3 regions of the Spirochaeta cellobiosiphila DSM 17781 genome follow, and region 2 is predicted to be linked to each of the others. Evidence: riboswitches for the same ligand, from Rfam matches in the RefSeq annotation. Region 2 holds a riboswitch; each other region holds the start of a gene.
The links. A riboswitch is a leader RNA that binds a small molecule or an ion and turns the genes downstream of it on or off. The one in region 2 is predicted to bind cobalamin.
Positions count from the first base shown of each region.

Region 1: it holds a riboswitch for cobalamin, as region 2 does, so the genes downstream of both, metE (5-methyltetrahydropteroyltriglutamate--homocysteine S-methyltransferase) here and K345_RS0117285 (ABC transporter substrate-binding protein) in region 2, are expected to answer to the same signal.
Region 3: it holds a riboswitch for cobalamin, as region 2 does, so the genes downstream of both, K345_RS0111585 (sirohydrochlorin cobaltochelatase) here and K345_RS0117285 (ABC transporter substrate-binding protein) in region 2, are expected to answer to the same signal.

Region 1 covers NZ_KE384557.1:284,642-287,924, forward strand. Annotated here, with positions in the region: gene metE (5-methyltetrahydropteroyltriglutamate--homocysteine S-methyltransferase) at 1-1,755, opposite strand, end outside; adenosylcobalamin (AdoCbl) riboswitch at 1,758-1,900, opposite strand; gene K345_RS0116320 (GNAT family N-acetyltransferase) at 2,073-2,567, shown strand; gene K345_RS0116325 (DUF2798 domain-containing protein) at 2,782-3,255, shown strand.
Region 2 covers NZ_KE384558.1:147,571-150,853, forward strand. Annotated here, with positions in the region: gene K345_RS0117280 (FecCD family ABC transporter permease) at 1-395, opposite strand, end outside; gene K345_RS0117285 (ABC transporter substrate-binding protein) at 392-1,288, opposite strand; cobalamin riboswitch at 1,319-1,452, opposite strand; gene K345_RS21695 (type 1 glutamine amidotransferase) at 1,516-2,214, shown strand; gene galE (UDP-glucose 4-epimerase GalE) at 2,550-3,283, shown strand, end outside.
Region 3 covers NZ_KE384555.1:279,027-282,309, forward strand. Annotated here, with positions in the region: gene K345_RS0111575 (precorrin-8X methylmutase) at 1-253, opposite strand, end outside; gene K345_RS0111580 (cobyrinic acid a,c-diamide synthase CobB) at 263-1,657, opposite strand; adenosylcobalamin (AdoCbl) riboswitch at 1,739-1,880, shown strand; gene K345_RS0111585 (sirohydrochlorin cobaltochelatase) at 1,988-2,803, shown strand; gene K345_RS0111590 (ABC transporter substrate-binding protein) at 2,803-3,283, shown strand, end outside.

The sequences.
Region 1 (3,283 bases), on a different contig from region 2:
TCTGACTTCATCGCTCAGGGCTAAAGCTATTTGCTGGGATATTAACTCCCGTGAAAGGTCATTACGAACAAAGGACCAGTTAATAATGGTTACAGGACCGGTTAACATTCCTTTCATAATTCGCTTTGTTAAGCTCTGGGCATAGCTTATCCATTCCACTGTCATAGCTTTAGGACGACTAATGTCCCCATATATGATGGGAGGCTTAACACAACGGCTTCCATAGCTTTGAACCCAGCCATTTGAAGTAAAATGAAATCCTTCCAGTAGTTCTCCAAAGTATTCAACCATATCATTTCGTTCCGGTTCCCCATGAACGAGTACATCTAAATCAATTTCTTCCTGGAATTCAACACATTCCTTTATGTATTGCTTGAGAGAAGATTCATAAACTTCTTTGGTGATGAGTTTCTTTTTATAATCTCTACGAATCTTTCTCAATTCTTTCGTTTGTGGGAAGCTTCCTATCGTTGTAGTGGGAAGTGAGGGTAAGTTGAATTGCTGTCTTTGAAGTTGAATTCGCTCATGGAAGTTACCTTCTCGGTCCCGATTTCCCTCTTTACTAACTCTTTGTTGCACCTTGTCATTATGAATGAGAGAAGATACAAGTTTATTTTTGTGGATATTACGATTCTCTTCGAGGGCCGCTTTCGTTTCGGATGTATTATCATTCTCCAGGATAGCTTTCAGTAGAACTAATTCTTTCAGTTTTTCTACTCCGAAGGCGAGCCACTGTTTGATAGGAGCCTCCTGGGGTTCATTACGTAAGGAATAGGGAACATGCAGGAGGGAACAGGATGTGGATAGCAATAACTTGTTGTGAGGCACTTGTTCTCTAATACTCTCTATTAGTTTTAGGGCTTCATCATAATGGGATATCCAAATATTACGACCATCAATGATCCCGGCAACTAAAACCTTATCTCCTATGGAACTAAGGCTTTGCAGATTATCTTTTCCATGAATAAAGTCCAGACCAATTCCCCAAATCGGAGTTTGGCTTAATAAAGGAACAGCTTCACTAGCTTGTTCAAAATAGGTCATGACTATGATTTTTATTTTGGTACTGACAGAAGCTAATGTGTTGTAAGTCTGAATTATAAGATCTAGAAGCTTTGGGGCGGGATCTTTGACCAAAATGGGCTCATCAATTTGGAGAATAATGGAATCATCTAGTTCAGATATCTCCTGGATTACTTTCACATAGGTCTCCAGGATTGACTCGTAGTAATCAAAGGGATCACTTGTGTCTAAACTTTTGGATAATCCTGTGTAGGTAATAGGTCCGATGAGGTTTATCTTGCTTTGAATACCAAGTTCCTTGGCCTCTCTATACTCTGTACGAATTTTATTTATATTAGCTTGAAAGGGCGTTCGTTTATCTAATTCGGGTACAATGTAATGATAATTTGTATTGAACCACTTGGTCATTTCCATCGCGGTTGAGGAGGCATTGCCTCTAGCCATAGAAAAATAGATATCTTCGTATTGACTGAGATCACGGAATCTTTCCGGTATGGCATTGATCATGATTGAAGTATCAAGCATGGTATCATAGTAACTAAAGTCATTAGAGCTAATATAGTCGATTTTTTGACCTGATTGTTCAGTCCAGTGTTTGGCTCTAAGTTTTTTACTTAACTCTTCAAGTTCAGGGAAGCTTATCTTTCCTGACCAGTATTGTTCTAGAGCTTTCTTTAATTCCCGGTGTTCTCCTATGCGTGAGAACCCTGTTAGATAGGTTTGTGTAGACATTGTAATATTCCTTTTTGTTGACGCGACAAAATTTTTCTAAAGTTACCCTGGTAATCGGACTTGGAACAAACTGTTCCACACCGTAGCGCGACTGTGCCTGACTCTCACAGGACTTCCCCATAAGGTAAACTTCCCTAATACTTATGAGATTTTGATCCCTCCCTTTTATTAGTTAATCTGTACAAACTATAGGATAGAATCGGATAAATGTATACATAGTATAATATCCGACTTGGATTATGATCTTCCTAAAAGCATCAGTATGACATCATTCTCTATAGTTGATTAAAAATAGCAAATTAAATAACCTCCTCACTATGAAGTTAGAACTAATTCCAGCACCTCATGATGAGATTATTCAGAATTTATTTCCATATTATGTTTATGACATGTCCGAATATGCAGGTTTCTCTCCTGATGAGAAAGGTTCCTTTGCTGTGGCGAAAGAAGTGAGTCGATTAGATGAATACTGGACGAAAGAAAAGCATTATCCCTATCATATTATGGTTGATGGTGAGATAGCTGGATTTGTTCTCATTCGTCCTTATCCTGATCGAGAAGAATACAATGATATAGGACAATTCTTTGTATTACGTAAGTTCAAGCATAAGGGTGTGGGCCGTGAAGCGTTTATTCAGGTTGTTCATAAACATCCTGGTAAATGGATAACAAGAGTTTTGCCAAATAATAAAGGGGCATATGAGTTCTGGACAAAGGTTATAACTCAGGAAACACAGGGATCCTATTCGATTAAAAGAGAAGTCTATGGGGATAAGCCTATGGATTTTATTTATTATCATACTGAGTCCTGATCGGATGCACTTGTTCTGTTGAACATAAGGACCTCTTTTTATAATTTATAAGAGTAGGTCCTTATTTTTCTTCTGGTCATTAAGCTAGAGGGATTGACTTTATTTTGTTCTTCCTACCAAGTAAAAGCCCTGCTTGAAAATATTTAGAATTGTCTAAATATATATGTTGAAAAGATTAATTTATGTTGGTATTATCCCCCTCTTAGGAGGATTTATGCCCATAAACAAACGAGAAAGCCTTATTTTTACATCCTTAATGTGCGCTTTTATGGTGTTTACCATGAGTATATATAATATAGGAATGGCTACTGGTTATTCACTAGAAACCATAAGCCATGCCTGGTTAGGGTTTCCCCTGGCCTATATTATTGCTTTTATTCTGGATTGGTTTATTGTATCAATATTTGCTAAAGGACTCGCTTTTAAAATTGCATCAAAAGTAGATGATAGAAAGAAAAAGATAGTACTTATGCTACTCATTTCTACCTTAATGGTTGTTGGAATGTGTTTCTTTATGTCCTTGTTTGGTGCCGTTCAGAATGTAGGTTTTTCCAATAGAACAGTTGCTGTTTGGCTTGGTAATATACCTAAGAACTTTATTGTGGCTTTACCGCTTCAAATCATAATTGCAGGACCCATTATACGTTTTAGTTTTAGAAAATTATTTCCTGTTGGATGTATTAATTAAAGCTTAATATCCTCCTTGTCTTATTGGC
Region 2 (3,283 bases):
GCCCCTATGAAAGCAGAACCCTGTAATAGCACTGTAGTCGATAAGCCACAGATAATAACAACTGTCACCCCGAAGGCCGCTCCTGATGATAAGCCCAATACATAAGGATCCGCCATTGGATTACGAAATAATCCTTGAAGCGCTGTCCCTGATACTGCTAATGCCCCTCCTACCAGAAGGGCTAGTACTATGCGGGGAGCTCTGACATTAAGAATAATAATATCCGCAGGGGTAGTGGACTTAGAGACTAGAGGATAATTGAATTGTTCTTTTATTATATGGAAGACTTCTACGGCTTTTATATCAGCCGTTCCTATGGTGAGAGATAATAAGCTGCTAAAGAGAATAAGAATGATTAGTAGAAAAGATATCTGCCAATGGTTAAGTTTAATCATTCAAAGCTTTCAGGATGGATTATGGTTACAAGATCTACAAAAGCTTGAGCTAATCTAGGTCCTTGTCTATCCAGTATATTACTATCAATAGTATAAATCCTTCCCTCTTTTATTGCCCTCAAATCCTTATACCCCTCTGTATTGGACAGTCCTTCTTTTACATTATAGTACTGAGAACAAATAATGATGTCAGGGTCCTGTTCTACAATCTTTTCAAAACTATAAGCCCAGCCATCCAGATCTTGGGCAATATTGATTCCGCCTGCTTCCTGGATCAATTGACCGATAAAGGTATTACCTCCAGCAGTGAAATCCCCTTGTTGTCCATAAGCTACCACATAGTAAACTTTAGGCTTGTAAGAATTGTTAATTCTTCCTGCGGCTTGATCTATGGTTTTCTTCATCTGAGTAATAATCTGTTCTGATTTTTCTTGTTTATGGAGTAGCGTTCCTATTTGACGAATCACCCAGTAGGTTCCTTCAATACTGTCTTCACCTTTAAGGATTAATATAGGGATATTAAGATCTTCCAAGGCTTTCAGTGTATCCTTTTGAAAATGTGTGGAGGCTATTACCAAATCTGGTTGAGCCTGAATGATACTTTCCATACTTGGATTCCTGAGTGATCCCATGGAGGGGATTCTAAGGGCATCTTCCGGATAATCACAATAGTCAGTACGACCTTTTAGTTTATCCTGGCTTCCTAAGGCATATATGATTTCTGTAATGCTGGGAGCTAGAGATACAATTCGATTTATCTCTGTTGGAATATTAACCTGTCGTTCATAGCTATCGGTAAAAACAGTTGTTGTTGCAGGATCCTCTTTTTGACCAGTTGACCAGCTTTGTAATGATATTAATAGGAATAAGAAAAGGGAAATTGTTTTCTGCATTAAGCCTCCTGTCTATACTCCGTAGACAATGCCAAGGTAATAGATTAGGCAGGTATTCTGACTTTCATATTCTCTGGAGAATATTTCTACAGTGGCGGGACCGTGCAGGATTTTGACCTGCTTCCCTTTTAGCTCTGATAAGCACCTAACTTAATCGTATCTTATTGTTAAGCATATCACTTGTCAATCTTTACAGTTTTAGTAAATACCATTTATACTCTTGAATTATGACAACATATATTCTGAAGAACATAGATAGGGAAGGTCCCGGTCTCATCGCTGAGTATCTAAAGGAAAAAGGAAAATCTTTCCAGGTTATTGAGCCTGATGCTCTAGTTGATTTTACCTTACCATCAGATCTGGAAGCTCTTATTATTCTTGGTGGTCCTGCTAGTGCCAATGATCAGACAGAGGATATGGTTCATAAAATCGATATTGCTCGTGAAGCTATGAACCAAAATCTTAAAGTTCTTGGCATTTGTTTGGGCATGCAAATCATGACCAAGGCGAAGGAAGGCAAAGTTGTTCCTCTTGGTAAGACAGAAAGGGCTTTTCGTGATAGTGAGGGCAATTGGAATCCTCTTTATCTCTTGGACCAGGGGCAGGATAATCCCCTCTTCAGTAATATCTCTAATACCATACCAGTCTTTCATCTTCATGGAGAAACTATTGTTCCTAATGAACAGATCCAATGGCTTGGTCAGGGTGCTGATTGTCAGTATCAGGCTTTAAGTTTTGGAGAAAAAGCCTATGGATTTCAATGTCATTTGGAGCTGACTTTGGACATGCTTAAAGCTTGGTTAACAGAGGATCCTGATCTTGTTGATCTTGATCATGATCAGATTATAAAAGATTATCTAAGTGTTGAAGAAGTCTATAGAACTCAATGTTTTTGCTTATTGGATAATTTTTTTAACCATATTTGATAATCTTCCTGTGTTATACCCATTGTGGAAACAAAAAAATCTCCTATCTCTAAGGGATATTGATCAATGAGGGAGAGGGTTTCTATTGCTGGGGTTTTCTGTGTCCAATAACATTCACATAATTGATTTAACAAAGTGTGCAAACCGCGTTTCTCTTCTGTGTATGAATTGAAGTAACCCATATAAGGATCTATGGAATTATACCAATCTTTGATTCTATAGGCCATGTGTCTACTTAGATCGAAGGTAATAATCATAAACTTAAGTAAGTGGACATAATCTAAATGAGGTTATATCATACACCTAGTGTACGCGCGTACATTCAGGAGGTTAGAATGAAAAAGTTACTAATAACCGGAGGCGCAGGATATATTGCTTCCCACACTAACATTGAATTGCTCAGTGAGAGCTATGATCTGGTTATTGTTGACAATCTATGTAATTCAACTACCGAAGCTATCAAACGGGTTCAAGACATTGCCCGTAAAGAAGTTCGTTTTTATGAAGCAGACATTCGGGATGGAAAGGCTTTAGGTGAAGTCTTTGAAAAAGAACCTAACATTGATGGTGTTATTCATTTTGCCGCTTTAAAAGCAGTTGGTGAATCTGTTGAAAAACCACTTAAGTACTATGAAAATAATATTTCAGGCTCTCTTGTCTTATATCAGACAATGAAGAAATATGGAGTCAAGAACATTGTGTTCTCCTCCTCTGCCACTGTATATGGGGATCCCGCATCAGTTCCTGTTGATGAGAGTTTTCCTATTAAAGCAACAAATCCTTATGGACATACAAAAACGATGATGGAGCAAATCCTTATGGATACTGCCCACGCTGAAAACTGGAATGTTGTCATCCTTAGGTATTTTAATCCTGTAGGAGCTCATCCGTCTGGTCGTATAGGAGAAGATCCGGAGTATCCTTTTAATCTTCTTCCTTTTGTTAGTCAGGTAGCTGCTGGTTTAAGGGAAAAGGTTATTGTTTTTGGAGACGATTGGCCCACCATCGACGGCACAGGTGTAAGAGATTATATCCATGTTGTTGATTTAGCAAAGGCTCATGTTAAAGC
Region 3 (3,283 bases), on a different contig from region 2:
GGGGAATGAGCTGTTTTCGAATCCCTGTTCGTACCATCTCCACATCAGTGACAACAGCACGCCCCCTCTTAATAGCATCCACACCAGTCATAATGGCTTCATGAGTCATATTGAATGTCTTGGCAAATTCCACATCGCCCGTCGTATGGGCAATTCTTATGATGATTTCCCTTTGTTCTGGAGTGACATCGAGAACACCTAGACGATCTTCTATAATCTGAAAACTTTTATTTGTTATACTTTGGCCATTCATGAATGCTCCTTATTCTTTGTGATCCCAGCAACTTTGAAGAAAACCTTCCAGCACCTGGGGATTTGTTGCAAAATGCAGATGTAAATATCCTGCCCAGGTTTGATAGCGAAACAAGCCATCAGGGACAACTTCCGGACTATCTTCCTTGGTTAAATCCAGCATGTGATTCAACTCTTCAGTGGTATTCTCCCTCTGTGACCAATGGAACAAATGCCCCGTGAGGGATTGTCCCTTTGGCCCCATCCAGGAATCTGCTTTTAATTCTCCTGTATAATATCCTAAAGCACGAAGGCCTTTCTTCATAATCGTCCGCCCAGGAAACACTCCGACCATGGGATACTCCTCTCCTTCCTGGGTTACCAGGCTATCCAGAAGGTACATTAATCCACCGCATTCCCCCCAGATAGGTCTGTTATTGAGAGCCCAATCCTTAATGCTTCTACGCATGCTAGTATTCTGGGATAACTGATGGGCAAAAACTTCCGGATAACCTCCCCCTAAGTATAAACCATCTATTCCCGGGGGAAGAGCATCCTCTTCCATCGGACTAAAGGGAACGAGCTGAGCCCCAAAATGACCAAACATATCCAGGTTGTCCTGATAATAAAAATGAAAAGCCTTATCCAAAGCGTAGGCTATTTTGACAGGATAAGTTTTGGGGGGGCCAGGTGATGATTCATAAACAGGACCTAAAGGTGGAGCTCCTTCAGCTATTTCCTTAATCAAAGACCAATTAATATAAGGTTCCACCAACTCTAATAAAGCATCATAATGGGGAATATAGTCATAATCTTCCCAGGCAGGAATCAAGCCCAGATGCCTTTCAGGAAGGGTTAATTCTTTTTTTACGGGTATGCTTCCTACAACAGGAAGACCTGTCGCCTTTTCCACAGCTCTAATGACGAGAGCTTCATGACGAGTACTGGCAACACGATTTAAGAGAAAACCTGCTACATTAACGTCCGGGTCAAAGACTTTATACCCTAAGGCTAGGGCCCCAGCTGAACGAGCCATGGATTTGACATCCAGAATCACTATAACCGGGGCTTTTAAGGTTTTGGCAATATGAGCCGCGCTTCCCCTTTCATCTAATGAGCCAGCCCCATCGTACAACCCCATAACTCCTTCTATAATATTAAGTTGTGCTCCTTCAGCGTGTTTTTGAAAGAGAGCTTTAACTTGTTCACCAGACATCAATCTACTATCCAGATTAGCACAACTTCTACCAGTGGCCATAGCATGATAAGAGGGGTCGATATAGTCGGGACCGCACTTAAAGGACTGGACCTTCAGCGACCGTTGCCAATACCTTTCGATGAGGGTGCTAAGGAGGGTTTTTCCGGAACCAGAGCGGTCAGCACTAATTACAATACGGGGATAATTCTTATTTATGGAGTCTACCATCTCTTTTAACTTAGAAAAGGAATCAAGATTTTGTCAATCGTTCTTTTCTACCTAGACTAATCCTACTTATATCCAGTAGTGTTGGTAACACAAACATTCCATTATAGGGGAATCCAGTGAGAATCTGGAGCGATCCCGTCACTGTAAGTCACCCTGTGGTGATAAGTCAGGCTACCTATAGGGAATGAATAATAACAATCTTCGCGGAAGGAGAGTTATTACCCGTCGCTTTTTGGACTAAGGTAGTCTCTTGTCCCGTATAAAGGAAGTTCCATGAATAAATCAGTTATCTTATATTTGCTTCCCTTATTATTTCTGATAGGAGTGGGTATGAGTTCATGTCAAAGCAATAAATATACTTCAAGCAATAAGGAAAAACCTGTTATTGTCATAGCGGCTTTTGGGAGTAGCTATGAGAGTGGCCAGAAAAATCTTGAAGACTTTGATATAGCAATGAGAAAAGCCTTTCCCCATAATGAAGTGACATGGGGATTCACATCTTCCTTTATTGTTAAAAAACTTTTAAAACAAGGCAAAACCACTCTCTTTGCGAGTGAAGTTCCTATTCGAAAGATTGATCAAACGCTAGAAGATTTAAGTCTGGTTGGTAAGAAAAATATTGTCATCATTAATTTTCTTCTTATGGTTGGATCGGAATATAGACAAGTAATGACTTCTCATTCTTCTGAATTAAATATCAAATACGTTCATCCCCTCCTCTACTATCCTGAAAACATGCCAAAGATTATAAAGGCCCTGGAATCAGAATTCGGAGATAAGGATGAACTCACTGTCATTTGTGCTCATGGTAATGAAAAACATCCAGAATATAACAAAGACTTCGTACAAATGAATAATTACCTAAAGGAGCATTATTCCCATAGCTATGTGGCCGTTATGGAAGGGAATCCAGAGTTTGAAGAAGTGAAAGAAGTGGCCCAAAAGAATGACTTTAAGGCTGTCCGCTTCATTGCTTTCATGCTGACCTATGGGGACCATATGTCAAATGATGTCATGGGGGAAGAAGAGGATTCCTGGAAAAACCAACTAGGACTTCCTGCTACAGCCACAGGAGGTTTGGCAAGCATAACTCCTATCCAAAAAATATTCATTGATAAAACAAAATCAGCCATCAAGGAATTCTAATGGAATCCTTTAAAACAACGGCTTTCATACTAGTCATCCTCCTTAGCCCTTTTATTCTCTTTGGAGGAGGACAACAAACACAGGATGAATCAGAGTCCCAAGATCAGCTACAGTTTGTAGACGGAGAAGGATCGACTGTCCCTGTTAAACTCCCTGTGGACAGAATCGTAGTCTTAAACTCAGGGCTAAGCTCCTTAATTGTGTCCTTAGGGCAATCAGATAAAATTGTTGGCCGTGATTCTTATTCAACCTTTCCCTCCTCATTAAAAGGAATACCTGTTGTAGGAAAGAATTCTGCCCATCCCAATATGGAAAGGATATTAAGCTTGAATCCCCAGGTGGTTCTGGCAGATGCTATGTTCAAAGATGAGCTGATTGCAAAACTCCAGAGCTTAGGAATATCTGTACTGATAGAACAAACGAGCGCTCCCTCTCTGACAGCAGATATGATTACCAGATATGGAGCTTTACTGGATTGCA